DNA from 3 places in the Mesorhizobium sp. CA5 genome. Region 3 is predicted to be linked to each of the others. Evidence: riboswitches for the same ligand, from Rfam matches in the RefSeq annotation. Region 3 holds a riboswitch; each other region holds the start of a gene.
What was found. Region 3 has a riboswitch for cobalamin ahead of bluB (5,6-dimethylbenzimidazole synthase). Riboswitches for the same ligand answer to the same signal wherever they lie in the genome.
Positions count from the first base shown of each region.

Region 1 (9,997 bases), on a different contig from region 3:
TTGTTGCCTAGATTGAATAGGCCAATGGGACTTCTCGCGGGCTGGCGTTCCTGCACCCCCCTCTCTGTCCTGCCGGACATCTCCCCCTCAAGGGGGGAGATTGCCTTGTCACCGCGGCTTTCGCCAATCTCCAACGCTGAAAGTGGAGAGCCGGCGCGGGAACTACCAATCTCCCCCCTAGAGGGGGAGATGTCCGGCAGGACAGAGGGGGGCGCGAAGGAATGCCAGCTGGCGAGAGAGGCCAACTGCCGCTCCGACAAATCGCGGGTATGCGCCTCCCGGCCCTTTTCCGAGACCATCCGGAGTGCAGCAACTGTAATGTCACGCCCAGCATCCGCATCGACCGCCGCGAGCGGCTTCGCGCTCCGCCCGTCGCCGGCAATCGACACGCTCCACCAGATGCCCGCCGCAACCTGCACCGCCTTCAGCCGCACATCGCCCGTCACCGCATCCATCGTCAGCTGTCCGCCGCCGTCGACAACCACCGACACCTTCGGCCCCAGCCTTGCCGTCAGCCCGGCTTCCTCGATCGCCGCGCTGATTCGCTCTGCCAACGGGCGCGGATCGACGATCTCTTCTGGATCGATTCCCGCCAGCGGTCCGGTCTCGACCGGAACGCCACTGCGCACCGCGATGCCTAGCGCATCTACTTCGTCCGCCAGCAGCCGGGCGCTTTCGGCCGTCAAACCGCGGATCTGCAGGCTGCCGCGCGCGGTCACTTCCATGATGCCGTTGCCGTGGCGCAAAGCGGATTCACCGAGTCCGATGAGCGACTTGGGCGCGAGTCCTCCTGCGACCGGATTGAGGCGCACGAGCAGCCCGTCACCGGTCTGCATCGGGGCGCTCAGGGCCGGGCAGGCGCCACGGCGCGAAAATGCATTCATGCCGCCACCTCGCTTGCCTGGGCCTCGGCAATCAGGGCCGCGAGATCGTCGTCGATGGAATTCCTGAGCGGATGCCAGAGGCCGCGCCGACGCGCGGCGAGGAACCGTTCGGCGATGACCTTGGCAGCCGCCGGGTTCTCGCGCAGCAGGAAGGCGCGCACGTCCGGATCGCCAACATAGGCGTCATGGACGGCCTCGATCAGCGCGCCCGAAATGGCATGGGTGGTTTCGGCGAAGCCGACCAGACGGTCGACGGTCTCGGCGAATTCCGAGGCGCCGCGCGGGCCATGCCGCATCTGGCCGGCGATGAAGCGCGGGTTGACGGCGCGGGCGCGGACCACGCGCGATACCGCTTCGCCGATCGAACGCGGCTTCGGCTTTTTCGGGTCGGTCGTGTCGAGCACGATCACGTCGGCATTGCGGCCGAGCGTGGCAAGGGCGGCCGAAAAGCCGCCGATGAAGGCGACGTCGGCCGAGCCTTCAAGGATGTCGCGGCCCGGATCATCGCCGGTGTGGACGAGGAGATCGGCTTCGGCGATGCGGTCTTCGAAAGCGCCGGGCGCCGAGATCGCTTCGCCATCGGCGCCGCCATAGGCGTGCGAGGTGGCGTCGAGATAAGCGCGGCCGATCTCTTCGCGCGCGCCCCATTCGCCGCGCGACAGCAAGTCCTCGACGCCGGCGCCATAAGTTCCCGGTGAGGTGCCGAAAATGCGCGGTCCGACCTTGCCTTCCGCGCGGGTCGCCGCGGCGAGGGGGTTTTCCGCGTCATCTTCGTCGCGGCTGGCGACCGCATTGGCGGCGGCGTCGATCAGCGCGATCTGGGTCGGGAACATGTCGCGGAACAGGCCGGAGATGCGCCAGGTGACGTCGACGCGCGGGCGGCCGAGCGTGGCCGGCGGCAGCACCTCGATGCCGGTGACGCGGCCGGTGGCGGCATCCCATTGCGGCCGGCAGCCCATCAGCGCCAGACCTTGCGCGATCTCCTCGCCCCCGGTGCGCAACGAGGCGGAACCCCAGAGGTCGATGACCAGCGAGCGCGGCCAGTCGCCATGGCTTTGCATATAGCTGCGCACCACTTCCTCCGCCGCCGCCTGGCCGAGGTCATAGGCGGTTGGCGTCGGCATTGTGCGCGGATCGGAGGTGAAGAGGTTGCGGCCGGTGGGGAGCACATCGGAGCGACCGCGCGCCGGGGCGCCGGCAGGGCCGGCCTTGATGTGACGGCCGTCGAGCGCGGCGAGGAGGGCTGCCTTTTCGGTTTCCGCGCTTTGCCGGCGCAGCGGATCGGTTTCGTGTTCCTGCGCGCGGCCATAGACGTGCAGCCCATCCTTGACGGCGAAATCCTTGAGATCGCAAAGCCACGCGTCGATGCGGCGCAGCGCTTCGTCGGGTTGATCAGCCTTGGCCACGCCCGCTTCAGAAGCGAGGCCAGTCTTCTGCGCGGTCTCGACGATCAGCTTTGCAAGTTGGTCACGGCGGCGGCGGTCGAGGCCGTCGGCCTGCGCGTATTCGTCGACCAACCGCTCGAGTTTCTGTTGCGCCTCGTCTAGGCCGGCGCCGCTCAGCGGCGGCGGCAGATGGCCGAGGGTGACGGCCGAAATGCGGCGCTTGGCCTGCGCCGCCTCGCCCGGATTGGAGACGATGAATGGATAGATGACCGGCAGCGATCCGGTGACGATCTCCGGGAAGCAGGTTCCGGAGAGGGCCACCGTCTTGCCCGGCAGCCATTCGAGCGTGCCATGCGCGCCGACATGGATGATGGCATGCACGCCGAGCGATTTTTGCAGCCACAGGCCGAAGGCGATCAGCTCGTGGCGCGGGGGCAGCGTCGGGTCGTGATAGTCGGCGCGGCGGTCGGCCGAGCGGCCGCGGTCGGGGGCCAGCGCCACGGTGACGTTGCCGAAGGTCGCGGCGCGGAAGGGGAAGGTTGTTTCACCCGCTAGCTGCCAAGGCTGGCGTTCTGTCGCGCCCCCCTCTGTCCTGCCGGACATCTCCCCCTCTAGGGGGGAGATTGGCAGTTCGGGCGCCGGCGCTCCACCTACAACACTGCCGATTGGCGAAAGCGGTGGCGACAGATCAATCTCCCCCCCTGCGGGGGAGATGTCCGGCAGGACAGAGGGGGGTGCCTCGCGCGAACCTATCCCCTTTGCCTTGCCCCATGTCGCCTCAACTGAAGCTCGCGCTTCCCTCGGCAGTTCCGCTAAAAAGGCAACGTAATCCGTCAACGTAAGGCCGTGCCCACCTACCTCCAGCGCATCCAGCAACGCGCGCGGCGATTGCGGAATCCCTTCAACCGCGTAGCCTTGTTCCTTCAGGTCCTGCAGCATGGCGAGCACGCTCGACGGCACATCAAGCCCAACGGCGTAACCGGTTCGCCCTGGCGCGCTCGGATAATCAGGGATCAGGATCGCGAGCTTGCGCTTGGCCCGCTCGGTCCGCTGCAGGCGTATAAACGCCGCGATCCGTTTGGCCACCTGCGCCACGCGATCCGCCTCCGGCCGATTGGCGAAGGCGCGGAAGGCGAGTGCCGGATCGGTCTCGACCTCGCCCTTGAACGAGATCGCGCCGGCCAGGATGCGGCCGTCGAGCTCGGGCAGCACCACATGCATGGCAAGGTCGGCAGGAGCCAGGCCGCGCTGGTTCTTTTGCCAGACCTCGCGCCTCGTCGTGGCCACGATGATCTGGAAGACGGGCACACCGGCGCGGTCGAAGAGGGTCTCGGCACCGGGTTCCGCGCCGGAGGCGAAGGCGGTGGCGGTGACGATGGCGGAGGGGTTCAGGAAGGTGAGGGCGGTTTCGACGAAGGCCAGGGATGCCGCGTCTTTGAGGCTGGAGACGAAGATCGGCACAGGCGCTAGGCCTTGCGAACACAGGGCGTCAACGAGTGCGTCGATCGGTGCCACGTCGGCGCCAAGCAGCATCGAGCGGTAGAAGAGGATGGGGATGACGGCGAAATTGTAGGAGTCGAGTTCCGCCTTTAAAAGGTTCGGCTTCTCGACGACACAAACTCCCGGCTCATAATACCCCGCCTTCGGCACGCTGACCGGTTCGGCCACGGCCGCATCCGACCCCGCCAACCTTGCCAGCCTTTGCACCAGCGCGCGCATATTGGCCGGGCCGCCTTCGCGGAAATAGCCGAGCAGGGCGTCCAATTCGGCGCGCGGCAGGGTCGAGCCTTCGACCAGCCGCAGGTCCTCGTCATGGCTTTCGCCGGGCAGCAATGCCAGCTTGATGCCGCGTTCGCGCGCCACTGCGGCGAGCTGGTCACAGCCATAGCGCCACCAGTCATAGCCGCCGAGGATGCGGACGAGGATGACCCTGGCGTGGCGGGCGACGCTGTCGATCCACAGGTCCACCGACATCGGGTGGCGAAGGTCACGCAGCGCCGCAAGCCGCATTGAGGGCAGCCGCGCCGCATCCGCCTTCCAGGCGGTGGCCAGGCCGGCGAGGTCGCTGTCGGTGAAGGACAGCGCCACCACATCCGCAGGCGTCTGCCTGAGGTCGATCGGCTCGGCGAGATCGTCGAGCGAAGCTGATGTGGTGGCGAGGATATGCATCGCTTTTTGGCCTCAGCCGGCGAGGATACGCTCGATCTCCGGACGGTTCAGCCCCTTGAGGCCGATGACGACGAGCCGCGAGCGGCGATCGTCCTCAGCCGTCCAGGCGCGGTCGTAGTAATGATTGACGCGCGGGCCGACAGCCTGCAGCAGGAGCCGCATCGGCTTGCCGCCGACCTCGACGAAGCCTTTGACGCGCAAGACGTTTTCCTGCTCTGCGGCAAGGGCGACGCGCTTGGCCAGCTCGTCGGGATTGGCGATCGACGGGATGTCGATGACGAAGGAATCGAAATCGTCGTGCTCGTGGTCGAGCTCGTCGTCGTGATGGGTCTTGCGGTTCTCGATGTCGTCCTCGACGGCGAGACCGAGGCCGAGCAGCACCGAGGGATCGACCTTGCCCTGCGACGTCGGCACGACTTTCACGGCGCGCGCCACATGCTCGCCGATGACGGCGTTGGCGCGCTCAGAGCCCGCCGCATCCATCAAATCGCTCTTCGACAGGATGATCAGGTCGGCGCAGGCGATCTGGTCCTCGAACACCTCCTCGACCGGATCGTCATGGTCGAGCGAATCGTCCGCGGCACGCTGCGCCTTCAGCGCGTCCATGTCGGAAGCGACGCGGCCGTCGGCCAGCGCCGGGCCGTCGACCACGGCGATGACGCCGTCGACGGTGACGCGGCTCTTCACGGTCGGCCACTGGAAGGCTTGCACCAAGGGCTTCGGCAGAGCGAGACCGGAGGTCTCGATCAGGATGTGGTCGACCTTCGGCGTGCGGGACAGGATCTGGTCGAGCGCCGGCACGAAATCGTCGGCGACGGTGCAGCAGATGCAGCCATTGGCGAGCTCGACGATGTTTTCCTCCGGGCAGGTGTCGACGCCGCAGCCCTTCAGGATCTCGCCATCGATGCCGACATCGCCGAACTCGTTGACGATGATCGCCAGCCGCTTGCCCTTGGCGTTTTCGAGCAGGTTGCGGATCAGCGTCGTCTTGCCGGCGCCAAGAAAGCCGGTGACGACGGTGCAGGGCACGCGGGAAACGGATGCGTTCATGGTCGGTCCTTCAGCATGTCGAGGGGAGGGATGCGGGCAACCAGGCCGCGCTTGAGAGAATCGGGCCGGCCGCGCCAGGGGATGAGGCCATCGGTCGAGGTGGCGAAGAGCTTTGCGCCGGCGACGAGATCGGCGCCGCTGGTCGTGTTCAGATCGCCGAAGACGTAGCTCCAGCAGCCGTCGCGCAGCAGCGCGGCGCTTAGCCGGCGCTTGCAGTTGCCGAGGCATTCGACGGTACGGATGTCGATCTTTTCGCCGCAAGCAGCCCGACGCGTGTCTTCGGCAAGCAGCGCGCCGGCGCGCGGATGCGCATCCGACCCGGTCTCGTCGCGGCAGGATGAGCAGACGATGACGGTGACGCCAGCCAAAGCATCGGGCTCGGACGGAATGTCCGCACTGTTTGCCGGGAAACTGCCGTTGCGATCCAAAACCATGCTCCTTGCCCGGAAAACCCGCCGGGCATTCGGATATTTAAAGTCTCAGACGGCAGGTCTCCTGGCTCGCGGGTCGTCACCCTGAATGCCGCCTTCCCGGGAACAGCCCAGTGGTTTTCGGCAGAGGCTCGTCGCTTACAGTTGCGGGGACAGCCGCGGATTTGGGTGTTGGCCCGCACCGCATTCCCTCTTGGCTCCTCCCTTTGCCGGGAGAAGACCGTCTGGGTCAGGATTTAGAGGGTTCAGGGGGCTGGAGTCAACGACTGGCTTAGTACCAGCCTTTTGGCGGCTTTATGGGTTTGAGGTATGGACCCACAAGTTTGCGAGGCGGTGAGGCCACGGGCGCCATACTTAACGAACAGCCGTGCTGGCAAACCGGTTCCCACATCAAGACGAAGCGATTGGCGTCGAACTTCGGCTCATGAACTATTATATAGCGCTGCCCTACCGGCAATAAGCCACAGGCGCCTGCGATCTGCTTGTCGATCGTTCCAAACTCCAACCACCGCAGAAGAAGCGCCGTCACTTCTTTTGGCTGCATACCGGGTGCAATGTGGCCGCCACAGAAAATGACTGGACGCGTGACCTCTACCCATTCCTCTCGGTAAGCACCTGTCGCATATGATGGCGACGCTAAGGTCAGGTAGGCCAAGACCAGACATATCGAGCGCCTGAAAACCATCGCAACCGATCCTAACCACAGTTGGGATGTTCTATTTTTGTTCACTCTCCCTGTCAACGCGCAGCTACGACACCGCGATGTCGGCCAGCGCCGGTCCGAGGTCGCCGGCCGGCGTCACTTCGATCGCCTCCAGGCCGAGCCAGCCCTGCATCTGCTTCAACTCGTTGAAGAGCTGGGCGGCCGTTTCGGACGGGGCGCCGGCCTCGGCGTAGGCGGCGTGGACGCGCAAGATGCTGGCCGGGCGGTCAGCTTTCAGATCGACGCGGGCGACGATCCGATCGCCGAGCAGGAAGGGCAGCACGTAGTAGCCATATTGGCGTTTCTCGGCCGGCGTGTAGATCTCGATGCGGTAGCGGAAATCGAAGAGTTTCTCCGTCCTGGTGCGTTCGAAGACGACGGGATCGAAAGGGGCGAGCAGGGCGCGCGCTTCTATCCGGCGCGGGAAACGGGCGTCCTTGTGGAGATAGGCGGTCTTGTCCCAACCTTCGACCTTCACCGGCAGCAATTCGCCGGCTTCGACCAGTTCCTCGATGCGATCCTTCGTGTCGCCCGGCGCGAGACGAAAATAGTCGCGCAGGTCGCCATAGGTGGCGATGCCATGGGCGCGGGCGGAAATGCGCAGCAATTCGCGATGCGCGTCCTCGACCGAGGGGACGGGAAGGTCGAGCACCGCCTGCGGCAAAACGCGCTCGGGCAAGTCGTAATAGCGTTCGAAGCCGCGGCGGTAGGCGGTGGTGATGCGACCGGCCCAGAACAGCCATTCGAAAGCGTGCTTGGCCTCGCTCCAGCCCCACCAGCCGCCATTGCCCTTGTGGCCTTCGATATCGGAGGCGGCGATCGGACCACGATCGGCGACTTCTCCATATATCTCGTCGATCATTTCCTTGCGTTCACGACCCCATTTCGCTAGGCCGAGATACATCTCGTCGCCCCGCTCGGCGCGCTGCATGCGCCAGCGCATCAAAGGATAGGTCTCGACGGGCAGGAACGACGCCTCATGCGCCCAGTATTCGAACACGGCGCGCTTGCGGGTGACTGCGGCATTGTCGAGCAGCGTAAGCGGGTAGGGGCCGAGGCGCGAATAGAGCGGCATGTAATGCGCGCGCACCACCGCGCTCACGGAATCGATCTGCAGAAGGCCGGTTCGCGAAAGTACCCGCGCAAGGTGGCGGCGATCCGGAACACCACTGGGCCTAGGGTCGTTGAACCCTTGCGCGCCGAGCGCGACGCGCCTCGCCATGGCCAGCGAAATCTTGTCCTTCATCAGGTGTCCTTGCCCCGATCGTCCGTTGGATTTTTAGCCGGTGATTCCTGTCATGCTAGCAGGCAAATAGCGGTAGATATGTCAGGAGAGAAAACTGGAGTAAAAACTGAAGGAAATCAAACAGGAGCGGATCGGACCAGTTTCTTCCGATAAGGCGTCCAGAGCCGCGATTTGAACAACGTTTGACTTGCGTCACCGAAACCGCTGCGCTAACCCTCGCCGCGTTGCAGCATGGGCCCCTTAAAACGGTTCAGCGGTTAATCTGTCACGCTTCCGCATTAGAGTTCGTTGCTGTAATCAAAATGAACTGCCCCCGCCGAAGGAAAGTCGCCGCATGAGCGCACTCCTAAGTTCGTACCTGCCTATCGTGCTGTTCATCGCCGTGGCGATGATCGTCGGTCTGGCGCTCATCATTGCTCCGTTCCTTGTCGCCTACCGCAATCCCGACCCGGAAAAGCTTTCCGCCTATGAATGCGGGTTCAACTCGTTCGACGACGCCCGCATGAAGTTCGACATCCGCTTCTACCTGGTGTCGATCCTGTTCATCATCTTCGATCTCGAGGTCGCCTTCCTGTTCCCGTGGGCGGTGTCCTTCTCGAAGCTCGGCATGCTCGGCTTCTGGTCGATGATGGTGTTCCTGGCGGTGTTGACCATCGGTTTTGCCTATGAATGGAAAAAAGGAGCGCTGGAATGGGATTGAACGATAGTTCAGGCACCCTCGTCGCGCCGAAGCCCAAGGGCATCATCGACCCCAACACCGGCAGGCCGGTGGGGGAGGACGATCCCTTCTTCCTCGAAATTAACAATGAGCTGGCCGACAAGGGTTTTCTCGTCACCTCGACCGAGGCGCTGATCACCTGGGCGCGCAGCGGCTCGCTGATGTTCATGACCTTCGGCCTCGCCTGCTGCGCGGTCGAGATGATCCACACCTCGATGCCGCGCTATGACTCGGAGCGTTTCGGCGTCGCGCCGCGCGCGTCGCCGCGCCAGTCCGACATTATGATCGTCGCCGGCACGCTGACCAACAAGATGGCGCCGGCGCTGCGCAAGGTCTACGACCAGATGCCGGAGCCGCGCTACGTCATCTCGATGGGCTCCTGCGCCAATGGCGGCGGCTACTACCACTATTCCTATTCGGTGGTGCGCGGCTGCGACCGCGTCGTGCCGGTCGACATTTATGTGCCCGGCTGCCCGCCGAGCGCGGAGGCGCTGCTCTACGGCATTCTCCTTCTGCAGAAGAAGATCCGCCGCACCGGCACGATCGAACGGTGAGCCGATGACCCTGGCGCTGAACGAACTCTCCACCTATCTCGGCGAGAAGCTCTCCGGCCGCATCGGCGAAGCCGTGCTTGCCTATGGTGAGCTGACGGTTTCGGTTGAACCGGGCAACCTGATCGAGGTCGCGACCTTCCTGCGCGACGATCCGCGCTGCCAGTTCATCTCGATCATCGATGTCTGCGGAGCGGACTACCCGTCGCGCGCCAAGCGCTTCGACGTCGTCTATCACCTATTGTCGCCGAAGCAGAATGTCCGCATCAGGCTCAAGGTCCAGGCCGACGAGGAGACGCTGGTGCCGTCGCTGACCGGCGTCTATCCGGGTGCCGACTGGTTCGAGCGCGAGACCTACGACCTTTACGGTGTGCTGTTCTCGGGCCATCCGGACCTGCGCCGCATTCTCACCGACTATGGTTTCGAGGGGCATCCGCTGCGCAAGGATTTCCCGCTGACCGGTTTCGTCGAGGTGCGCTACGACGACGAGGCCAAGCGGGTGATCTACGAGCCGGTGGAATTGAAGCAGGAATTCAGAAATTTCGACTTCTTGAGCCCGTGGGAAGGAACGGATTACGTGCTTCCCGGGGATGAGAAGGCGAAACAGTGAGTAGGAAGTAGTGAGTAGTGAGTAGTCAGTAGGGAAGGAATTGGAAAAGCGGATCGAATCTTATCGCGACCTGATGGTGTGGCAATCGGCGATGGTCCTTGCCGAAGATTGTTATCGCGTCACCAAAGGTTTTCCGAAGGACGAGATCTATGGAATGACCTCCCAGATGCGCCGCTCGGCGGCATCTATCGCCGCCAATATCGCTGAGGGGTATGGTCGTGAGAACAGAGGTTCATTCGTTCAATTTCTG
Region 1 is NZ_JAIUHJ010000007.1:22,106-32,102, reverse strand. It holds gene cobG (precorrin-3B synthase) at 1-884, opposite strand, end outside; gene LB529_RS11080 (cobaltochelatase subunit CobN) at 881-4,438, opposite strand; gene cobW (cobalamin biosynthesis protein CobW) at 4,451-5,488, opposite strand; gene LB529_RS11070 (DUF1636 family protein) at 5,485-5,916, opposite strand; cobalamin riboswitch at 5,956-6,159, opposite strand; gene LB529_RS11065 (winged helix-turn-helix domain-containing protein) at 6,669-7,868, opposite strand; gene LB529_RS11060 (NADH-quinone oxidoreductase subunit A) at 8,203-8,568, shown strand; gene LB529_RS11055 (NuoB/complex I 20 kDa subunit family protein) at 8,559-9,140, shown strand; gene LB529_RS11050 (NADH-quinone oxidoreductase subunit C) at 9,145-9,747, shown strand; gene LB529_RS11045 (four helix bundle protein) at 9,788-9,997, shown strand, end outside.
Region 1: linked by a shared signal. The riboswitch ahead of LB529_RS11070 (DUF1636 family protein) and the one ahead of bluB (5,6-dimethylbenzimidazole synthase) in region 3 are both predicted to bind cobalamin.

Region 2 (9,997 bases), on a different contig from region 3:
ATCGATCGCGTCCACATGAACTCGGTCGAGGCGCTCGCGCCCTTCGTCGTGCCCGTGTTGCTGGCGATGATGGTTGGCGTCGAGCCGGTGACGCTCGCCGTGCTCGTCTGGGTTCACTTGGCGCTACGTCTCGTCCACATGATCATCTACCTGCGCGGCGGAAATGCCGCCAAGGGCGGCAGCGTCAGGACGATCCTCTATGTCTCCGGAGCGGTGGTCACGCTTGTCCTCGTCCTCGTGACGGGCTGGGCAGCGCTTCGCTGAGCAGCGCTCGCTTTTCGCTCCGTTGGCGGAACCCTCGCCCCGATCAGAGGTTCATCCCTGTACAACCACAGGAGATGCGCCATGGACCACACCAGCCACGTAAGACTGACCAGTGCCGAGCTGACGCCCGACATCCTCGAAGGCGCCACCATCTACGGCCCGGATGACGAGAAGATCGGCTCGGTCGACCACCTGCACGGCAGCCAAGTCGTCATCGATGTCGGCGGCTTTCTCGGCATCGGCGCCAAGCCGGTGGCCGTCACAGCCAGCCAGCTCGATTTTATGCGCGACGAGGACGGCGACGTGCATGCAGTCACCAGCTGGACGAAGGATCAGCTCAAGGCGATGCCGGAGCATCGCGACTGAACAGGGACGCCTCGCGACTGTGAATCAGTCAAGGGAATCCGGCCCGGCAATTGCCGGGTCGGGTTTTTTGCGCGGCGCGGTATTCGTTTGTCGCCCGACGAGCGTCACGCGGATTGCCGTCGCGTCAAAAATGTGTGGCGGGTTCCCTCTGGAGCGGCGAGAAAGCCCGGGACAGGTCGGCGATTTCGTGGGGCGATGAACCGCTTCAAGGATCAGCGGCGCATGCTCGCAAGCAGGCAAATACACAGCCCCGCGTTGAGCGTTGCCGCGAGCGCCAGCGTGGTCAGGATAAAATTGGCGCCGCCCGTGCCAAGAAGCAGCGCTCCTACGGACGGAGCCGCCGCCTGGACGATGAGGCTGGGCGTCGCGAGCTTGCCCATCAGCACCGCGTATTGCTGCGGATCGAACAGCACCAGCGGCAGCGCGCCGCGCGCGATCGTATGGATGCCGTTACCCGCGCCATAAAGGATCAAGGCGAGAGCAACGAAAGTCTGGCTCGTCAGCAGCAGCCAGATTCCGGCGGCAAGCAGCGTCACGGATGTCAGCATCGTCCAGATCGGATGGTGCCGGTTGCGGCCGATCAGCAGCTCCGCCACTCTAGCGCCGACTTGTGAAGGGCCGACCAGCGCGCCAAGTCCGACGGCGGCTGCCAGGCTCGCGCCGCGCAATTGCAGCAGCGTCAGCAGATGCACGGAGAGCATGGACGCGACCAGTGCGGCCAAGGTCTGAATGGAGGCCAGCAGAATGAAGCGCGCCCGCGCTCTGCCGGTGGCCGATGCCTCTTTCGACCTGTCTTTGACCGGCGCAGGCGCGGCGGCCGGAGGCGACGGTATTATCCACAGATGGAGCGGCAAGCAGATTGCCAAATGGATCGCGGCATAGGCAAGGCAGGCGGTGCGCCAGCCGCCATGCTCGACAAGGAAGGCGCTGATCGGCCAGCAAATGGTGCTGGCAAAGCCGCCGAAAAACGTCAGGTTGGTGATGGCGCCGCGCGCGCTCTGTCCATAGAGGCGGCCGAGTGTGGCGAAGCCGGCATCGTAGAGGCCGCTCGACATGCCCAAGCCCATGAGCAGCCATGCAGCCAGATAAAGAGGATAGTCGGTCGCCGTCGCCAACAGCAAATGCGCAGCAGCCAGCAGCAACGAGCTGGCGGCAAGCACCGGCCGCCCACCGTGGCGCTGGATCAGCCGCCCGGTGACGGGGGACACCAGCCCGGCAAGCAGGAGCCCGCAGGATAGCCCGGCAACGACCGAGGCGAACGACCAACCGGTATCTCTAGCAATCGGCGCGGCAAGCACCGCGGGCAGGTAGTAGGATGATCCCCAGGCGAGAATCTGCGTGATGCCAAGAGCCGTAACGAGGACGCGGCGGTTGTGTGCGATGGGCGCGGTGGCTTCCAATCAGGCTTGCCCTGGCGGATAGGCGACCTTCTCGCCATCCTCCTTGACGAACTCCCGCACCGGATTGTCGAGCAGCGGCAGCACCGCTTCCGACGGCCTGCACAGTTTTGTCCCTTTCGGCGTCTCGACGATGGGCCGGTTGATAAGGATCGGATGGGCGAGCATGAAATCGATCAGCTCATCGTCGCTCCATTTCGGATCGGCGAGGCCGAGTTCGGCGTAAGGCGTGCCCTTCTCCCGCAACAACTCGCGCGCAGAAATCCCCATCGCGGCGATCAGTTCGAGCAGCCTTTCGCGGCCCGGCGGCGTCTTGAGGTATTCGATCACGACAGGGTCTTCGCCGCTGGCGCGGATCATGGCGAGCGTGTTGCGGGAGGTGCCGCAGTCGGGGTTGTGATAGATCGTGACCGTCATGGCTCTGCTTTCAAGGGTTGCGAAATGGCCGCGGGCCGCAGCAGCCAGCCCATCAATGCGAGCGCGATCAGGGCGCCGAGCAATTCGGCGACGACGAAGCCGGGCAGATCGAGCGGCCTGATGCCGGAAAAAGTGTTGGTGAGTGAGCGCGCCACGGCGACGGCGGGATTGGCGAAGGAAGTGGATGCCGTGAACCAATAGGCCGCTGTGATATAGAGCCCGACCAGCCACGGCACGGCCCGCCGCTCGAAGCGGAGCCCAGCGAGAATGACGGTGACAAGGCCGAATGTCGCGACCACTTCCGAGAACCATTGCGCCGGCCCGGCACGCAGTTTCGTCGCGACCTCCAGCGCCGGTAGAGCGAACATGAGATGCGCGGCGATCGTGCCGGCGATTCCACCGACGACCTGCGCGAACAGATAGGCAGGGAGATTGCGAGCAGGCAGCGACCGGTTGAGACAAAACACCAGTGAAACGGCCGGATTGAGATGCGCGCCGGAGATCGGCCCGAGGATGGTGATCAACACCACCAGCATGGCGCCGGTTGCAAGCGTGTTGCCAAGCAGCGCCAGCGCGGTGTCATGCGTCAGCGTCTCGGCCATGATGCCGGAACCGACGACGGTCGCCACCAGCAGACCGGTGCCCAAAGCTTCAGCCGCAAACCGGCGCGGCAGATCGAAAGTGTTCATCGGTCGACCCTGGATTGGACAATGGGGAGTTGGATAGCGGGCGTGACGGTCATTGCCGGGCCTCCTCGCCCGGCTGGCAGCAAGATGCCGCAAGCGCCGACGCGCAGATTTCCGGCCGGCCCGAGCAGCAGTCCTCCATCAGGAAGCGGATCAATCCGGACAGCGCGTCGAACTCGGCGCTGTAGACGATCGAGCGGGCATCGCGCCGCGCGGTCACAAGACCGGCGCGCTCGAGTTCTTTGAGGTGGAAGCTGACATTGGACGGCGAGACCTCGACCTGCTCGGCGAGCGCGCCGGCGGCAATGCCTTCCGGGCCGGCAACGACCAGCAGCCGCAGCAGGCGCAGCCGTGTTTCCTGCGACAGCGCGCCAAAGGCGGTCAGGGCTTGACGTTCATCCACGTTTCAACAATCCTTGAAATATTGAAATGAGGAATAGCCGACATGCTCTCTTCTGACAATCGGAAAAACATCGCTCCTATGGATCCCTCCGACCTGACCATCGGCGATCTGCTGATGGCGCTGGCCGATCATAAGGACAGGCCACTGGTGTTCCGCTATGACGGGCGGCCGGTAAAGCCTGGCTACCACGTCACCGAGGTGAAGGCGGGACAGTTCTCGGCGCTGGATTGCGAAGCGAATCCGGAATCATGGTCGGAGATATTCGTCCAGCTGTGGGACGTGGACCAAGGCGGACCGGTCCATATGCCAGCCGGCAAGTTCGCCGCGATCATCCGCAAGGTTTCGGACCATGTCGCTCTCGATCAGGCGGCGAAGCTGACCTTCGAGGTCAGCGACGGCGTGCGCCCCATCGAACTGCACCGGGCAGCCCAGCCGAGCCTTGTTGGCGGGACGGTTGAGGTCGAGCTGTCGCCACGGCCGTCAAGCTGCAAGCCGCGCGACCGCTGGCTGGAAGAACAGAAGGCAGCGAGCGGGTGCGGAGGGAGTCGCTGCTGTGGAGCCCGCTAATGGTGACGCGCCGCCCTGATCAGAACCGGATCATGCCATTGGCCTGCAACAAATAGAGGCCCACGAGAACGATGGCGATCAGCGCCACCCAAACGGCTGTCTTGCTCATCCGCGCAATCCCTGTCGATCGGCGATAGTGAACGCGCGCGCCACGGTTGTGTTCCCGATATGCCGGGCTGCACATCGCCTAGGCAGGATCAAGTCACGAATTGCTGGACGATGCGCGTCCGTGCATAGTGGCGGCAATGGCGCCTGGTCGATGAAGATGGCTATGGATGACAAAGCGGACAATCCGGGCGTGGTGGTGTTTCCGCCGCTGCTCTTTCTCGTGGCGCTGATCGCGATGCTGGCGCTGCGCTATGTCTGGCCGCTGGCGATCGGCGGCCGCCCGCTGACCATCGTGCTCGGCGTAGTGCTGGCAGTACTGGCGGTTGCGATCATCGCTTGGGGACGCTCGACGATGTTGCGCGGCGGCACCAATGTGAACCCGACGCTGCCGACCACCGCGATCATCACCGGCGGCCCGTTCGGCTTCACCCGCAACCCGCTCTATGTCGGCTTGATGGGACTGCTTCTCGGGATCGGGCTGCTCTTTGACAGTTGGTGGGCCGTCATCGCGACCATCGCGAGCTTCCCCATCCTGCATTACGGCGTGGTGCTGCGCGAAGAGGCCTATCTGGAACGCAAGTTCGGCGAACCCTACCGCGCCTACAGGGCGGGCGTGCGCCGCTATCTTTGAGCATCAGTCCTTTGGCGCGTTGCTGTAGAGCGCCACGCCGACGCGGTCGTTGCGCCGCCATCGCACCAAAGCGCGATAGGCCGTATCGTCGGCCGGGACCTCGAGCAGAAAGCGGTCCGGGATCTCCACATTGGCGCCGACGCGCAATTCCGCGCCCTGCTCGTGCTGATTTCTGACCGAGCAGCCGATCCTGACGCCGGCGGCGATGATCGTGGCTTCCTTGAGCACGAATTCGCGCGCATGAAGACGGCGTTCGATCTCGGGAAAATTGGCCATATCCGGCGGGCTCCTCAGGCAAGGTCCTCCTTGCCATGGGGCAGCACGATAGCAGCGAGGCGTTTCCGTTCCGTTAGCGATCACTGAAACAGTGGTGTGCCGGCTTGATATGCCGGCCGGGTTCACGGATGGAGCGTTCACGCCCGGGCGTTCAGCCGGCGACAGTGACGCCGCTCGCGCGCAGCACCCAGCGGCGGCCGTCGCTGCGGAACTCGGTGAGCGACAGCGGCTCGATGTCGATCTTCCAGACCGAGGAAAGCGGCGCGCCGAGCACATGCGCCATGGCGGCGCGGATCGGCATGGCATGCGTCACCGCGACGGTGTGACCGCTTTCGCCGGCCAGCCGCTCCATCAGCGCAGCACCCCGCCGGGCGACAGCGGCGAGCGATTCGCCACCGTGGGGCGCGGCGCCGGGATCGGAAATCCAGGCCGCCATGCCTTCGGGATCCTCGGCCTGCACCTCCTCGAAACCTTTGCCGGCCCAGCGCGCGAAATCCTGCTCGGCAAGCAGCGGCTCGACCGTCGCGTTAAGGCCGAGCGCCTCCGCCGTCCGCCGCGCGGCCAGCGCCGGGCTTGTCCAGACACGGTCGGCGCGACGCAGCGAAGCGGCCAGCGCGCCGGCGCGATCGAGGGCGCGCGGCTCCGGCGGCTCATCGTTCGGAAAGCGGCCCTTGCGCATCCCGGGCGTCGCTCCGCTTGCGATCATCGTCAGGCGGACAAGCATGAAAAACTCCGTGGCACAGCGAAAAACAGGCCTCACGAAGCCGTGCCGCCATTACATGTCGTTGACAGGCGAACGAAGTACTGACAAGTGTCTTAATGCTATACGGGATTGGAAGCCGGTGCGAGTCCGGCACGGTCGCGCCACTGTGATCGGCACCAGCCGAAAGTCAGGCCTTATTCCGCAGCACTCGATCAACGGGACGCAGTATCCCAAGGGAGGTCAATATGTCCGACACCACCTTCGCCCCCAGCTACGGCCCGGTTGCGATTCCGGTCCGCGAGCTTCTGCCCTGGGCCATCCTCGGCGGGCTGCTTTTGATGCTGGCGATCTATTTCGTCGGCGCGGAAGAAGGCGCCACTTCGCTGATCCGCGGCACCTATGTGCACGAATTCGTGCATGACGGCCGCCACCTGCTCGGCTTCCCCTGCCACTAAAGCGGTTCGGCATCGCTGAACCCGCTTTCGATTCTGATCCAACGCAATTCCGGACGGAAAACCGCTACGCACTTTTCCTGGAATTGCTTGGTTGGCTTAACGCAATTCCGGACGGAAAACCGCTACGCACTTTTCCTGGAATTGCTTGGTTGGCTTAACGCAATTCCGGACGGAAAACCGCTACGCACTTTTCCTGGAATTGCTTGGAGGGATTGGTGACATGGTTGGAAAACTTTTGCTGCGCGGCATGCTTGTCGGGCTGGTCGCCGGGATTCTGGCGTTCGCCTTCGCCCGCGTCTATGGCGAGCCGCAGGTCGACAAGGCGATCGCCTTCGAGGAACAGCAGGCCCAGGCCGCCGGCGAGGCGCCGGAGCCCGAGATGGTCAGCCGCGCCACGCAGGCCGGCATCGGCCTGGCGACCGGCGTGCTGATCTATGGCGCCGCGCTTGGCGGGCTGTTCTCGCTGGTCTTCGCCTACGCCTATGGCCGGCTAGGCTCGCTCGGACCGCGCGGCACCTCGGCGCTGCTGGCGTTGCTCGGCTTCCTGGCCGTGATCGTGGTGCCCGGTCTCAAATATCCGGCCAACCCGCCCGCGGTCGGCAACGCCGAGACCATCGGCTACCGCACCGAGTTGTTCTTCATCATGATCGTCGTCTCGATCGCGGCGATGGTGGCGGCGGTCGGCCTGGCGCAGCGGCTGTGGAACCAACTCGGCGCCTGGAACGCCTCGATCGTCGCGGGCCTCGCCTTCCTCGTCGTCTTCGCTTTGGTGAAGGCGGCGCTGCCCGACATCAACGAGGTGCCTGAGAACTTCTCGGCGACGGTGCTGTGGCAATTCCGCGTCGCCTCGCTCGGCATCCAGCTGGTGCTGTGGACCGTCGTCGGGCTCGGCTTCGGCGCGGTTGCCGAACGCGTGGTCGCGGTGCGCGACCAGCGCAGCCCGGCACGCCGCTACGCCTGAAATCCGATGCGTTGGCCGCCACGGTTCAGCGCCCTGGCGGCCAACGCGGCTCAACGGTCGGTACGACCGCAGAGCCACTTTGGTCTTTCGTTTTCTCGCAATTCCGGACGGAAAACCGCCGCACACTTTTCCTGGAATTGCTCGGTTGCGGCGCTGCTCGCATTTCTGGCCGCCACATCCGCGCAAGCGCATGGCGGGTCCTCGGCCCCGCCTCCTCCCGGCATCCAGATCCCCAGCCTAACCCACGGCCAGATGGCCGTCATCGCGCGCTATCGCGGCGAGATCCTCGACCTCGCCCAGCGCCAGACCGCGACCGACCCGACCTTCCGGCGGCTCTACAATCACGGCAATCTGCAATTCACCTATTGCCTCTGGGGCTTGATGCCGGGCAGCCTCGGCGACGAGGAAAGCCCGTTCAACGAATGCAGCCACGCCTATCTCGCCGCCGCCAAGGCGCTGCTCGCCCATATGGCCACGATGCCCTCGGCCGAACGCAACGCGAAGGCGCTGATCTCGGACATCGATGCCGAGATGGTGCGTAGCGGCGCGTCGTGGATCCTGTGCCAGTATAGCGGCGAGGCCTTCAGCACCGGCGCGGTCGTCGAGCCCAGATGGCGCGACATCTTCTTCCACTTGCCGAGCCTTGCGGTGATCCTCGCCATGGTGGCGGCGTTCGGCGCCGCCGCATGGTCGATTTTCCGTTCACCCGCTCCGCGAGCCGGCGCTGCTTAGAACGGTTCAGCGTTTCACGGAATCACCGAACCGCTCCCGGTCTTGCGTGCGATCGTTTTCAGGAAAGCCTGAACGCGCAACCATGTCAGCTCGGCTGCGGACGCATCGTAATCCGGCAGCGCTTGATCGGTGTAGAAATGGCCGATCCCCGGATAGGTGAAAATTTCTGCCCTGACGTGGCAGCGCTTCGCCGACGCCGACCAGTCGGCAACTTGTTCTGGCTGAGCAAATGCATCTGGGTCGGCGACGTGGACCGCGACCGGGACGTGTCGGCGAACATTGCTGGGAATATCAGCAAGGCCATGCAGCAGCACAATGCCGGCGGCAGCGACTCGTTCTGACCAAACGGCACTGATCACGCCAGCTCCCATGGAATGGCAAGCGAGCACCGCGTCTGGAGAAGTCTGGAGGAGCGCCACCCTGGCGCGGTCGCAGATGGTTTCCCACCCAACATGGCTCATCAAGTCAAGCCCGTCGTCGACCGATGCCGCAGTCAGCCCTGCGTAGAGGTCCGGCGTCACAACATCGTACCCCGTGTTTCGCATGCGCTCAGCAGCTTGATGCTCCACCGCCCGAAGGCCCAGCGCCGAGTGAAAGAGTACAATAGCAGCCATCCGCTTTCCCTTCGGCGTCGCCTGGCCGATCGCGTTGAGCTCGGGCAATGATCGTCTTTTATCCGGCTTATCGAATCCCCACCACCAGCCATGCCCTTTCCGAAGCCTGCGCCGTCACCCTCTCATCCATGCGCGCGCTCGTGATGGTGACCTTGCGGTTCGGCCATGGCGAAGGGCAAATCCTCGGTGTCGGGACCGGCCGCTAGTTGCAGCCTGACGCTGAATTCATGCGGTTCGGTCGGCGCGACCAGGCTCTGCAGATAATGATGGTCGCCGCCGACCGGAGACAGCGGCAGGCTTTCGACCGCACCGTCCGCCCTTTCAATAGGGACGTTCGCCCGCAGGCCCTCGGCGTGACGCGACAGGCGCAGCCGCATGCGCTCGCCCTGCGGCGTGTCGACGATTTCGAGCAGCCCGCTGGCTAGCTTGCCGTCGACAAGGAACGGATCCGGCGCATGATGGTGGCCGGCCTCCGTCTCCAACTCGGCAAAGTGCACCGTGGCGACGTCGAGCGCCGGGATGTGCGCGAAGAGCTCGGCCTTGAGCGATGCGGCGATGTTGTTCGCGGCGGCAAGCAGCAGGCCGTCATTGACGGCGATCGTAACATCGACATGCAGCTTGTGGCCGAGCCAACGGGCCTTGACGTCGGCTAACTTTTCGATCCCGGCGACATGGTCGGCAGCATGGTGAATCTGGTCAACGAGGCCGGGCTCGACGCCGTCCAGCATGCGGGTCAGCACCGAGCGCGCCGATTGCCAGACGATAGCGAAGATGGCGACGGTGATGAGCAGGCCGATGATTGGATCGGCGAGCGGAAGACCGAGCCAGACGCCGGCCGCGCCGGCAACGACGGCCAGGCTGGTGAGGCCGTCGGTGCGGGCGTGATAGCCGTCGGCAACCAGCGCCGCGCTGTTGATCTGGCGACCGACGCGGATGCGAAAAACCGCCACCGCTTCATTGCCGAGGAAACCGATGATGCCGGCGACGGCCAACCAGCCAAGGAAATGCACCGGCTGCGGGTTGAACAGGCGATTGATCGCCTCGTATCCGGCCACCAGCGCGCTGGCCAAGATGATGAGCACGATGATGATACCGGCGAGATCCTCGACCCGGCCGAGGCCGTAGGTGAAGGCCCTTGTCGGTTTGCGGCGCACGAGCACAAAAGCGATCCAAAGCGGGATGGCGGTGGTCGCGTCGGCGACGTTGTGGATGGTGTCGGCAAGCAGGGCCACGCTGCCCGAGAGCATCACGACGACGATCTGCAGCGCGGCCGTGACCGCGAGGATCACGAACGACCACTTGATCGCCCAGATGCCGCGGTCTGTGGTGGCGATAGTCCCGTCGATCACGCCATGAGTATGGCCATGCGGCCCAAGGTGGTCGTGGCCGTGGCCGCCATGATGTCCGTGCGCACCGA
Region 2 is NZ_JAIUHJ010000001.1:227,482-237,478, reverse strand. It holds gene LB529_RS01370 (MAPEG family protein) at 1-264, shown strand, start outside; gene LB529_RS01365 (photosystem reaction center subunit H) at 346-630, shown strand; gene LB529_RS01360 (MFS transporter) at 843-2,030, opposite strand; gene arsC (arsenate reductase (glutaredoxin)) at 2,031-2,444, opposite strand; gene LB529_RS01350 (aquaporin) at 2,441-3,133, opposite strand; gene LB529_RS01345 (ArsR/SmtB family transcription factor) at 3,183-3,533, opposite strand; gene LB529_RS01340 (DUF6428 family protein) at 3,576-4,100, shown strand; gene LB529_RS01335 (methyltransferase family protein) at 4,372-4,839, shown strand; gene LB529_RS01330 (PilZ domain-containing protein) at 4,843-5,115, opposite strand; gene LB529_RS01325 (histidine phosphatase family protein) at 5,267-5,839, opposite strand; adenosylcobalamin (AdoCbl) riboswitch at 5,923-6,072, shown strand; gene LB529_RS01320 (CbtB domain-containing protein) at 6,064-6,273, shown strand; gene LB529_RS01315 (CbtA family protein) at 6,494-7,234, shown strand; gene LB529_RS01310 (hypothetical protein) at 7,487-7,966, shown strand; gene LB529_RS01305 (dienelactone hydrolase family protein) at 7,981-8,628, opposite strand; gene LB529_RS01300 (cation diffusion facilitator family transporter) at 8,703-9,997, opposite strand, start outside.
Region 2: linked by a shared signal. The riboswitch ahead of LB529_RS01320 (CbtB domain-containing protein) and the one ahead of bluB (5,6-dimethylbenzimidazole synthase) in region 3 are both predicted to bind cobalamin.

Region 3 (9,997 bases):
GTATGACTGTGAGATAGTTCATACGTCACGTATGTCAATTGGCATACGATGCGTATGTGAATAGGGCCAGAACCATGCACAGACCGCGCAAGGAGATGATCGCCGAGACGCGCGCCAAGCTGATCGCAGCCGCTCGCCATGCTTTCGGCACGATCGGCTATGCCGAGGCCTCGATGGACGATTTCACCGCGTCGGCCGGCCTCACGCGCGGCGCGCTCTACCATCATTTCGGTGACAAGAAGGGACTGCTGCAGGCGGTGATCGCCGAGATCGACGGCGAAATGGCTGTGCGGGTGAACGAGGTGGCTTCGAAAGCGCCCACCCGCTGGCAGCATTTCGTCGACGAATGCACCACCTATATCGAGATGGCGCTCGAGCCGGAAATCCAGCGGATCATGTTCCGCGATGGCCCGGCGGTGCTCGGCGATCCGGCGCAGTGGCCGAATGCCAGCGCCTGCACCGCCTCGATGACCAACCATCTGACCAGGCTGCAGGAAGAGGGCGAGGTCGTTCCGGAGCTTGATCCCGAGACGACCTCACGGCTGATCAATGGCGCCAGCAGCCAGGCCGCGCAGCGCATCGCCAATTCGACGGACCCCGAGGCGGCCTCGAAAAAAGCGATCACGGCCTTCAAGCAGTTGCTCGAAGGCTTGCGAAAGAAGCCTTGACGGCACGCTCGGGTAATCAAGCCACCGGCTTATGCACCGGTTTCGGGCCGGCGCAACCCTGCCGCGATTGACAATCGCCGGGGCGAGCGCATCCTCCACCGCCAACTCTGAAGGTGAGGGGAGTCGGGGCCATGTGGGACTTCAGCATCGCCAGATCCGTGTCGATCATGATGCGGACATGGCCGTTCATCGTCTTTCGCATGATCGTCTATTTTGGCATCACGGTCGCCTACATCATGGCGACCGGTACGGGCGCCAGCGTCGGCTACGGCGTCGGCCACATCTCCACCGATCCCGACGGCCCGATGTCCTTCGCGCTGTGGGGTGGCGTGGTCGGCTTCGGCGTCGTCTCGATCGCCGTCTACTGGATACGCGAATACATCCTCTATGTGTTGAAAGCGGGCCATATCGCCGTCATGGTGCATCTGATCGACGGCCAAGATGTCCCCGACGGCCAGGGCCAGATCGCCTACGCGAAGGAAGTGGTCACCCAGCGTTTTGCCGAGGCCAACATCCTTTTCGTCGTCGACCAGCTGGTCAAGGGCGCCATCCGAGCCATCACCGGCCTGATCGGCGGCATCGCCGCCTTCCTGCCCATTCCGGGCCTGAGCGGCATCGTCAGCTTCATCAACACGGTGATCCGCCTGTCGCTGACCTATGTCGACGAAATCATCCTCGGCTACAATATCCGCATCAATTCGAGCTCGCCTTTCGAGACGGCAAGGCAAGGCGTCGTGCTCTACGCGCAGAACGGCAAGCACATGGTCAAGAACGCCGTCTGGTTGGCGGCGATCATGTGGGGCGTGTCCTTCGTCATCTTCCTGTTGATGCTGGCGCCCGCGGCGGCCATTCTGTGGGTCATGCCGGGCCAGCTTGCCGGCTGGGCCTTCGTGCTGGCCATCGTCTTCGCCTGGGCCTTCAAGGCAGCCTTCATCGAGCCCTTCGCCATCGCCTCGCTGATGCAGGTCTATTTCGATGCCATCGAAGGCCAGGCGCCCAATCCCGAATGGGACCGCCGGCTCGCCGAGACCTCGTCCAAATTCAGGGAACTGCGCGACAAGGCGCTGGGCTCTTTCGGCGGCGGCTCGCGCTGGGATACGCCGAGGGCCGCCTGATCACGGCTTTGATGCGCTGCCGAGCTTTGCGATTGCCGATTTAAGCGGCGCCTCGCCGGCGCCCCGAAACGTCTCGCTCATGACCAGTTCGGGCAGCGGCAGGCGCTTGCCCCAGCCATGCGCCTCGAGGTCCGGCTTCGGCGCGAAGGCCGAGACGCGGCCGACGCACAGATAGGCGATCGGCGTGACATGCTCCGGGATCGCGAGAAGCCGCTTCAGTGCCTCGGTCTCGATGATGCTCACCCAGCCAACGCCGACACCTTCGGCCCGCGCCGCCAGCCAGAAATTCTGCACCGCGCAGACGGTGCTGTAGAGGTCCATCTCCGGATTGTGCCAACGCCCGAGCGGCGAATCCTTCGACCGCTGCCGGTCGCAGGTGATGCACAGGTTGAGCGCGCTTTCGCAAATGCCCTCGAGTTTCAGCTTGCGGTAGAGCGCCTGCCGTTCCGCCTCGATCGCCGGCAACTCCTGCTCGCGCGCGGCGAGGAACAGGTCGCGCACTTGTCTGCGCCGCTCGGCATCGCGGATGACGATGAAATTCCACGGCTGCATATAGCCGACCGACGGGGCGTGATGCGCGGCGGTGATGAGCCGCGCCAGCACATTGTCATCGAGATCGTCGGGGACGAAATGGCTGCGCACGTCGCGCCTGGTGAACATGGCCCGGTAGACCGCGTCGCGCGCCAATTGGTCAAAGTCGTCGCCGCTCGTGGCGATCGCTGCTGCCGTCATCGCTTTTCCCCTTGCGACAAGCAGTTCCCCGCCTGACCAAGCGGAAAACCATGTCTGCCGGGCCGGTCTTCTGGCTCGGGATCGTCCCGCATCCGGCGCCTTCCCGTCTTCGACAGTGGCGTTTGCCGGCGCGGTCCCCCTTACAGTGTTGGGCACGCCACGGAATTCAACCGTGTTCCCGATTCTCCCGCGTCGCGGGCACCAGGCAGCGACGCGACCTTACAGCGAAGCTTGGGCCGCGCCAATGGCGTTAGCGACACGGCAAGACGCGATTTTCCCCAGCCATTCGGCTGCCAAACATGGTCATTGCGGGCATAGGCCCCTAGATTAGGCGCCATGACCACCCGTCTCTACACGCATCCGATCTTCCTCGAACACCTCACGCCGCCCGGTCACCCCGAGCGGCCAGACCGCCTGCGCGCCATCGAGCGCGTGCTGGATGACGAGGCTTTTGCGGCGCTCGACCGCGTCAAGGCGCCGGAAGGCGACGAGAAAACCATCCTCTATGCGCACCCGGAGGATTTCGTCGAGCGCGTGCGCGGGGCGATCCCTGAGAGCGGGATCGTGTCGATCGACGCCGATACCAGCGCCAGCCCGAAAAGCTGGCAGGCCGTGGTGACGGCGATCGGCGGTGCCAACGCGGCGGTGGACGACGTCTTCGAGGGCCGTGCGGCAAACGTCTTCGTCGCCGCGCGTCCGCCTGGACATCATGCCGAAAAGACCACGGCAATGGGCTTCTGCCTGTTCAACACGGCGGCGATCGCCGCCCGATACGCGCAGAAGAAACACCAGGCCGAGCGCGTCGCCATCGTCGACTGGGATGTCCACCACGGCAACGGCACGCAGGACATCTTCTGGGACGACCCGTCGGTTCTCTACTGCTCGACGCACCAGATGCCGCTTTACCCAGGCACCGGCGCGAAGAGCGAGACCGGCGCCGGCAATATCGTCAACGCGCCGCTGGCGCCGCAGACCGGCAGCGATCTCTTCCGCGACGCCTTCTTGTCGCGCGTGCTGCCCTCGATCGACGCGTTCGCGCCGGACCTGATCATCATTTCCGCCGGCTTCGATGCGCACCATCGCGACCCGTTGGCCGAGATCAACCTGACCGAGGACGATTTCGACTGGGCGACCGGGCAATTGATGGAACGCGCCGGGCGCCATAGCTCCAACAGGCTCGTCAGCCTGTTGGAAGGCGGCTACGATCTGCAGGGACTGGCATTTTCAGTCGCCGCCCATGTCGGGCGGCTGATGAAGGGATAGGGTATGGCATTGGAAGGCAATGAGGACGTCAAGGCGATGAGCTTCGAACAGGCGCTCGACGCGCTGGAGAAGATCGTCGATGATCTTGAGCGCGGCGACGTTCCGCTCGACCAGTCGATCAAGATCTATGAGCGCGGCGAGGCGCTGAAGGCGCATTGCGACCGGCTGCTGAAAGCGGCCGAGGACAAGGTCGAGAAGATCAGGCTGTCGCGCGACGGCAAGCCGGTGGGAACTGAACCGCTGGACGCCGACTGAGGTGTTGATATTCAGGTGAGGCCGGCCTGCAAATGGCAACTTCCTGCGCTTCCGGTGCTCACGTACTTCAAGTACGCTCCGCTCCGGTTCTCGGAAACCACCATTTTCGGCTCGGCCTGACCTGAATCTCAACACCTCAGCGGATGATCTCAGACCGGGTAAGGGCAAAGAAAGCAGGTAAGGAGTTCAAGCCATGTGCCGCAACATCAAGACCTTGGCCAATTTCGAGCCGCCGGCGACCAATGACGAAGTGCATGACGCAGCGCTGCAATTCGTGCGCAAGCTGAGCGGCTCGACCAAGCCGTCCAAGCGCAACGAGCATGCCTTCTACCATGCCGTCGAGGCGATCGCCGCTGTCGCGCGCGAATTGATCGATTCGCTCGAAACCAATCAGGAACCGCGCAACCGCGAGGAAGAAGCTGCCAAGGCGAAGGCCAGGTCGGCGCTGCGTTTCGCCTGAGGATCCGACATGAGCTTCTTTCCGGGAAACGATCCTGAACCCGGCGATGCCTTCGCCTGCGACCAGATCGAGCTGATGGTCGTTCCGAACGCCAAGGACATTGGCGGCTTCGAGGTGCGCCGCGCTTTGCCGACAGCGAAGCGCCGGCTGGTCGGGCCGTTCATCTTCTTCGACCGCATGGGCCCGGCGATCCTGCGCGCCGGCCACGCGCTCGACGTGCGCCCGCATCCGCATATCGGGCTTTCCACCGTCACCTATCTGTTCGACGGCAGGATCAGGCATCGCGATTCGCTCGGCACCGAAATGGTGATCGCGCCCGGCGACGTAAATTTGATGACCGCGGGGCGCGGTATCGTTCATTCCGAGCGCACGCCGCAGGAATTGCGCGGCGCGCCGATGTCGGTCTCCGGCCTGCAGACCTGGCTGGCGCTGCCCGACGGCAAGGAGGAGATCGCTCCGGTGTTCGCGAACACGTCGGTGGCCCGCCTGCCGCAGATCGATGCCGAGGGTGTCAGCGGCCGCGTCGTCATTGGCGCGTTCTCAGGCCTTCGCTCGCCCGTGGCCACCGCTTCCGACACGCTCTACGCCGATCTCAGGCTGGCCGCCGGTGCCAGCGTGAAGATTCCGGCCGATGCCGAGGAGCGCGCCATCTACACGCTAGAAGGCGACGTCTCGATCGCCGGCGATGTTTTCCCGGCCGAGCGGCTCCTGGTGTTCAAGCCGGGCGAGGAGATAGTCGTTTCCTCCGAGCGCGGCGCGCATTTCATGCTGTTCGGCGGCGCTTCGCTGGGCTCCAAGCGCTACATCTGGTGGAATTTCGTCTCGTCCTCCAAGGAACGCATCGAGCAGGCCAAGCAGGAATGGAAGACGGGCCGCTTCGATATCGTTCCTGGCGATGAGGAAGAGTTCATCCCGCTGCCCGAGAACTAAGGTGTGTTGATATTCAGGTGAGGCCGGCCTGCAAATGCCGGTTTCCTGCGCTTCCGGTGCTCACGTACTTTGAGTACGCTCCGGTTCTCGGAATCCATCATTTTCGGCGCGGCCTGACCTGAATCTCAATACACCTTGCAGCGTAGCACGCGTCACTGACGCACATTTACATTCGCCCGCCGGCGGACTATTGCCGCGCATGATTATGGCGCAATCTGCTGGTAGCGCCGTGTTCGATCGATAAGGCAGGACGCGCCCGAGTGAAGCCAGACACGCCGCTGCTCGACAAGGTCCGCATTCCGGCGGATTTGCGGACGCTTGATGAGAGCGCGCTGCCGCAGCTTGCCGCGGAATTGCGCGCCGAGCTCATCGACGCTGTCTCGCAGACCGGCGGCCATCTTGGCGCAGGCCTCGGCGTCGTCGAGCTGACGGTTGCGCTTCATTACGTCTTCAACACGCCGGCGGACCGGCTGATCTGGGACGTCGGCCACCAGGCCTATCCGCACAAGATCCTGACCGGCCGCCGCGACCGTATCCGCACGCTGCGCCAGGAAGGCGGCCTTTCCGGTTTCACCCGGCGGGCCGAGAGCGAATACGACCCGTTCGGCGCCGCGCATTCCTCGACCTCGATTTCGGCCGGTCTCGGCATGGCCATGGCCCGCGACCTGTCGGGCGGCCGCAACAATGTCATTTCGGTCATCGGCGACGGCTCGATGTCGGCCGGCATGGCCTTCGAGGCGCTGAACAATGCCGGCGCGCTCGACGCCCGGCTGATCGTCATCCTCAACGACAACGACATGTCGATCGCGCCGCCGACCGGCGCCATGAGCGCCTATCTGGCGAGGCTCGCCTCTGGCAAGGCCTATCTCGGCCTGCGCGATTTCGGCAAGAAGCTGACATCCTATCTCGGCAAGCGCGCCGACCGCGCCATCACCCGTGCGGTCGAGCATGCGCGTGGTTACGTCACCGGCGGCACCTTGTTCGAGGAGCTCGGCTTCTATCACATCGGTCCGATCGACGGGCACAATCTCGAACATCTGATTCCGGTGCTGAAGAACGTCCGCGACAATGGCAAAGGCCCGGTGCTGATCCATGTCGTGACCCAGAAGGGCAAGGGCTACGCGCCGGCGGAAGCCGCAGCCGACAAATATCACGGCGTCAACAAGTTCGACGTCATCACCGGCGCGCAGGCCAAGGCGCCGGCCAACGCGCCCGCCTACACCAAGGTCTTCGCCGAAAGCCTGATCCAGGAAGCGCGCGAGGACGACCGCATCGTCGCCATCACCGCCGCCATGCCGAGCGGCACCGGCCTCGATCTCTTCGGCGAGGTGTTTCCGAAGCGAACTTTCGATGTCGGCATTGCCGAGCAGCATGCGGTGACCTTCGCCGCCGGCCTTGCTACTGAAGGCTACAAGCCTTTTGCCGCCATCTATTCTACTTTCCTGCAACGCGCCTATGACCAGGTCGTCCATGATGTGGCGATCCAGAAACTGCCGGTACGCTTTCCCATCGACCGCGCCGGTTTCGTCGGCGCCGACGGCGCCACCCACTGCGGCGCTTTCGATACGACCTTCCTGACCACGCTGCCGGGCTTCGTCGTCATGGCCGCCGCCGATGAGGCGGAGCTTCGCCATATGGTGCGCACCGCGGCGGCCTATGATGACGGCCCGATCGCCTTCCGCTATCCGCGCGGCAACGGCATCGGCGTCGACATGCCGGAGCGCGGCTCGCTGCTCGAGATCGGCAGGGGCCGCATCCTCAAGGAAGGGACCAAGGTCGCGCTGCTTTCCTTCGGCACGCGGCTGCAGGATTGCCTGTTGGCGGCCGAGGAACTTGGCGCTGCCGGTCTTTCCACCACCGTTGCCGACGCCCGCTTCGCCAAGCCGCTGGACGAGAATCTCATCCGGCGGCTCGCCCGTTCGCATGAGGTGCTGGTGACCGTGGAAGAGGGCGCCATCGGCGGCTTCGCCAGCCAGGTGCTGCACTTCCTCGCCCATGAAGGCCTTCTCGAAAGCGGCCTCAAGGTGCGCCCGCTGGTGCTGCCGGACGCGTTCACCGACCATGCCAAGCCGGAGAAGATGTATGCCGATGCCGGGCTGGATTCGGCAGGCATCGTACGCACCGTCTTCGCCGCGCTCGGTCGCGGCGTGCAGGCGCAGCGCGCCTGAATCAGAGCTTCAAGCGGTGAATCGTTTTGCCGGATGCCAGATGTAGGTATCTGTTAACGCTCCCGTTTGGCGGTTCGCTTACCCTGTCTCTTGGCCGATTTTCAACGGCGCCCTGCTAGAAGCTCGAGCCAGGCAGGGAGACAACCAAAAATGAAAACGCTTCTGTGCGGAGTAGCCCTTTTGGCGGCCGTGACGGCGTCGGCGGCAGCCGAAACACGTTACGACCGCAATCTCGAAAAGGCGGTGCTGGATATCGTTGCCGGCAAGATGGGCAATATTCGCGGCGGCTTCTCCTATAAGCAGGTTCCTCAACTCGTCGTGCTGCCGGATGCAGGTCCCGTCGCGCCCACTCCGGTTGAGCCGCCGCGCAAGCAAGCCTCCGGCAATGACGGCCTGATGCACGCCATCGAGCGCCAGGTTTCGCGCACCATTTTTTAGAACCACATATCGCGCACGCAGCGGCCGTCGCGCGGCAGGTCGTCAAAAGTGTCGAGGCCGTCGAAATGGTCGATCGGCAGGTCGGCGACCTCCTCGGGCGGCGCAAGCCTGACATTGACAGCGATGCGCGTGCGGCCGCTTTCGCCGGAGCGCAGGCCACGCCAGGCGACCACGCAGGCGCAGGTCGGACAGAACAGGATTTCCAGCGCGGGCTCCGCCACCTCGGCGCGTGTGTACGATTTCAGCGGTCCGGCGACGCGGATGCGCTCATCGACATAGTCATAGGCCCAGAGCGCTCCGTAGCGGCGGCAAAGCGTGCAATTGCATGCGGTGATACCACCGGGATCGCCTTCCAGCGTCCAATGAACTGCGCCGCAATGACAGGTACCCCTCAGCATTGCCACCTCCACCGGCTGACGAACCGCCTGTCCCTCTCGGCATTCTGCAGCCTCTTGCGCCATATTCAACCATTGCGTTCGCGCCCGGCTTTCGCCAATGAAGGCCGATGAGTTCCCCTTTGCCAGCCAGCCGGCGCCAGCGGCTCGACGAATTGCTCGTTGGGCGCGGTCTGTTTGCCAGCCGTTCGCGCGCCCGCGACGCGATCGAGCGCGGCACGGTGACGGTTGACGGCGCCGTCGCCCGCAAGCCCGGCCAGCCCGTCGCGCCGGACTGCCTGGTCGCCATCGACGATCCGGCGCGGGCCTATGTATCGCGCGCCGCGTTGAAGCTGATCGCCGGCCTCGACCATTTCGGCCTCGATCCTTCCGGCAGCGAGGCGCTCGACATCGGCGCCTCGACCGGCGGTTTTACCCAGGTGCTGCTCGAGCGCGGCGCGGCCCATGTCATGGCGATCGATGTCGGTCACGGCCAGATCCATCAAGACATTGCCGGCGACCCGCGTGTCACAGTGATCGAAGGACTGAACGCGCGCGATCTGACGGCAGCCGATCTCGGCGGCCGCGTTCCTGCTTTCCTTGTCTGTGACGTCAGCTTCATCTCGCTGAAGCTGGCGCTGCCGCCGGCGCTGGGATTGGCAGGTGAGGGCGCCAAGGCAGTTCTGCTGGTCAAGCCGCAATTCGAGGCGGGCCGCGAGGCCATCGGCAAGGGCGGCCTGCTCAAGGATCCGGGCGATGCCGGGCGCATTGCCGCAAATTTGCGCGACTGGCTGGCTGGCGTTCCCGGCTGGCGCGTGCTGGGACTCGAGCCGTCGCCGATCGAAGGCGGCGACGGCAACCGCGAGTTCCTGCTCGCCGCCATGAAGGACGAGCGATGAGCACACGCTTCACCATCGCGAGGCTCGGTTTGCAGGGCGACGGTATCGCCAATGCCGAAGGCGGGGAGGTCTTCATCCCGTTCACGCTACCGGGCGAAACGGTAACGGCCGCGCGCCAGAAGGACCGCGCCGCGCTGATGTCGGTATTGGAAGCCTCGCCGCTCAGGATCGACCCGGCCTGCCGCCATTTCACCGAATGCGGCGGCTGCGCGCTGCAGCATTACGAGGCCGAAGCCTACCGGCAATGGAAGCGCGAGAAGGTTGTGCAGGCGCTGAAGGCCAAGGGCATCGCTTGCGAGATCGCCGCGCTGGTGCCTTGCGCGCCGCACACCCGCCGCCGCGTCACCTTCAGCGCCAGGCGCACGGATGCCGGCATGCTGCTCGGCTTCGTGCGCGCGCTGTCTTCCGAGATCATCCCGATCGAGGAATGCCCGATCTCGCTGCCCGCGATCGTCTCGGCGCTTGATAAATTGCGCGCCCTGGCCGGGTTGGTCTGCGCCACCCCGAAGGCATTTCATATGACGGTGACCGTCACCGCTTCAGGCCTCGACGTGGCTGTGCACGATGCCGGCAAGCTTGGCGACCATCAGCGCCGTATCGCCTCCAATTTCGTCATGGCCGAAGGCCTGGCGCGGCTTTCCGTCGACGGCGAGATCGTCGTCGAGCCGAAGAAGCCGGTGGTGCAGTTCGGGCCC
Region 3 is NZ_JAIUHJ010000006.1:3,012-13,008, reverse strand. It holds gene LB529_RS09610 (TetR/AcrR family transcriptional regulator) at 75-668, shown strand; gene LB529_RS09605 (hypothetical protein) at 800-1,783, shown strand; gene bluB (5,6-dimethylbenzimidazole synthase) at 1,784-2,515, opposite strand; cobalamin riboswitch at 2,558-2,736, opposite strand; gene LB529_RS09595 (histone deacetylase family protein) at 2,852-3,778, shown strand; gene LB529_RS09590 (exodeoxyribonuclease VII small subunit) at 3,782-4,033, shown strand; gene LB529_RS09585 (DUF2277 domain-containing protein) at 4,227-4,493, shown strand; gene LB529_RS09580 (pirin family protein) at 4,503-5,423, shown strand; gene dxs (1-deoxy-D-xylulose-5-phosphate synthase) at 5,684-7,591, shown strand; gene LB529_RS09570 (hypothetical protein) at 7,781-8,029, shown strand; gene LB529_RS09565 (GFA family protein) at 8,026-8,427, opposite strand; gene LB529_RS09560 (TlyA family RNA methyltransferase) at 8,535-9,302, shown strand; gene LB529_RS09555 (class I SAM-dependent RNA methyltransferase) at 9,299-9,997, shown strand, end outside.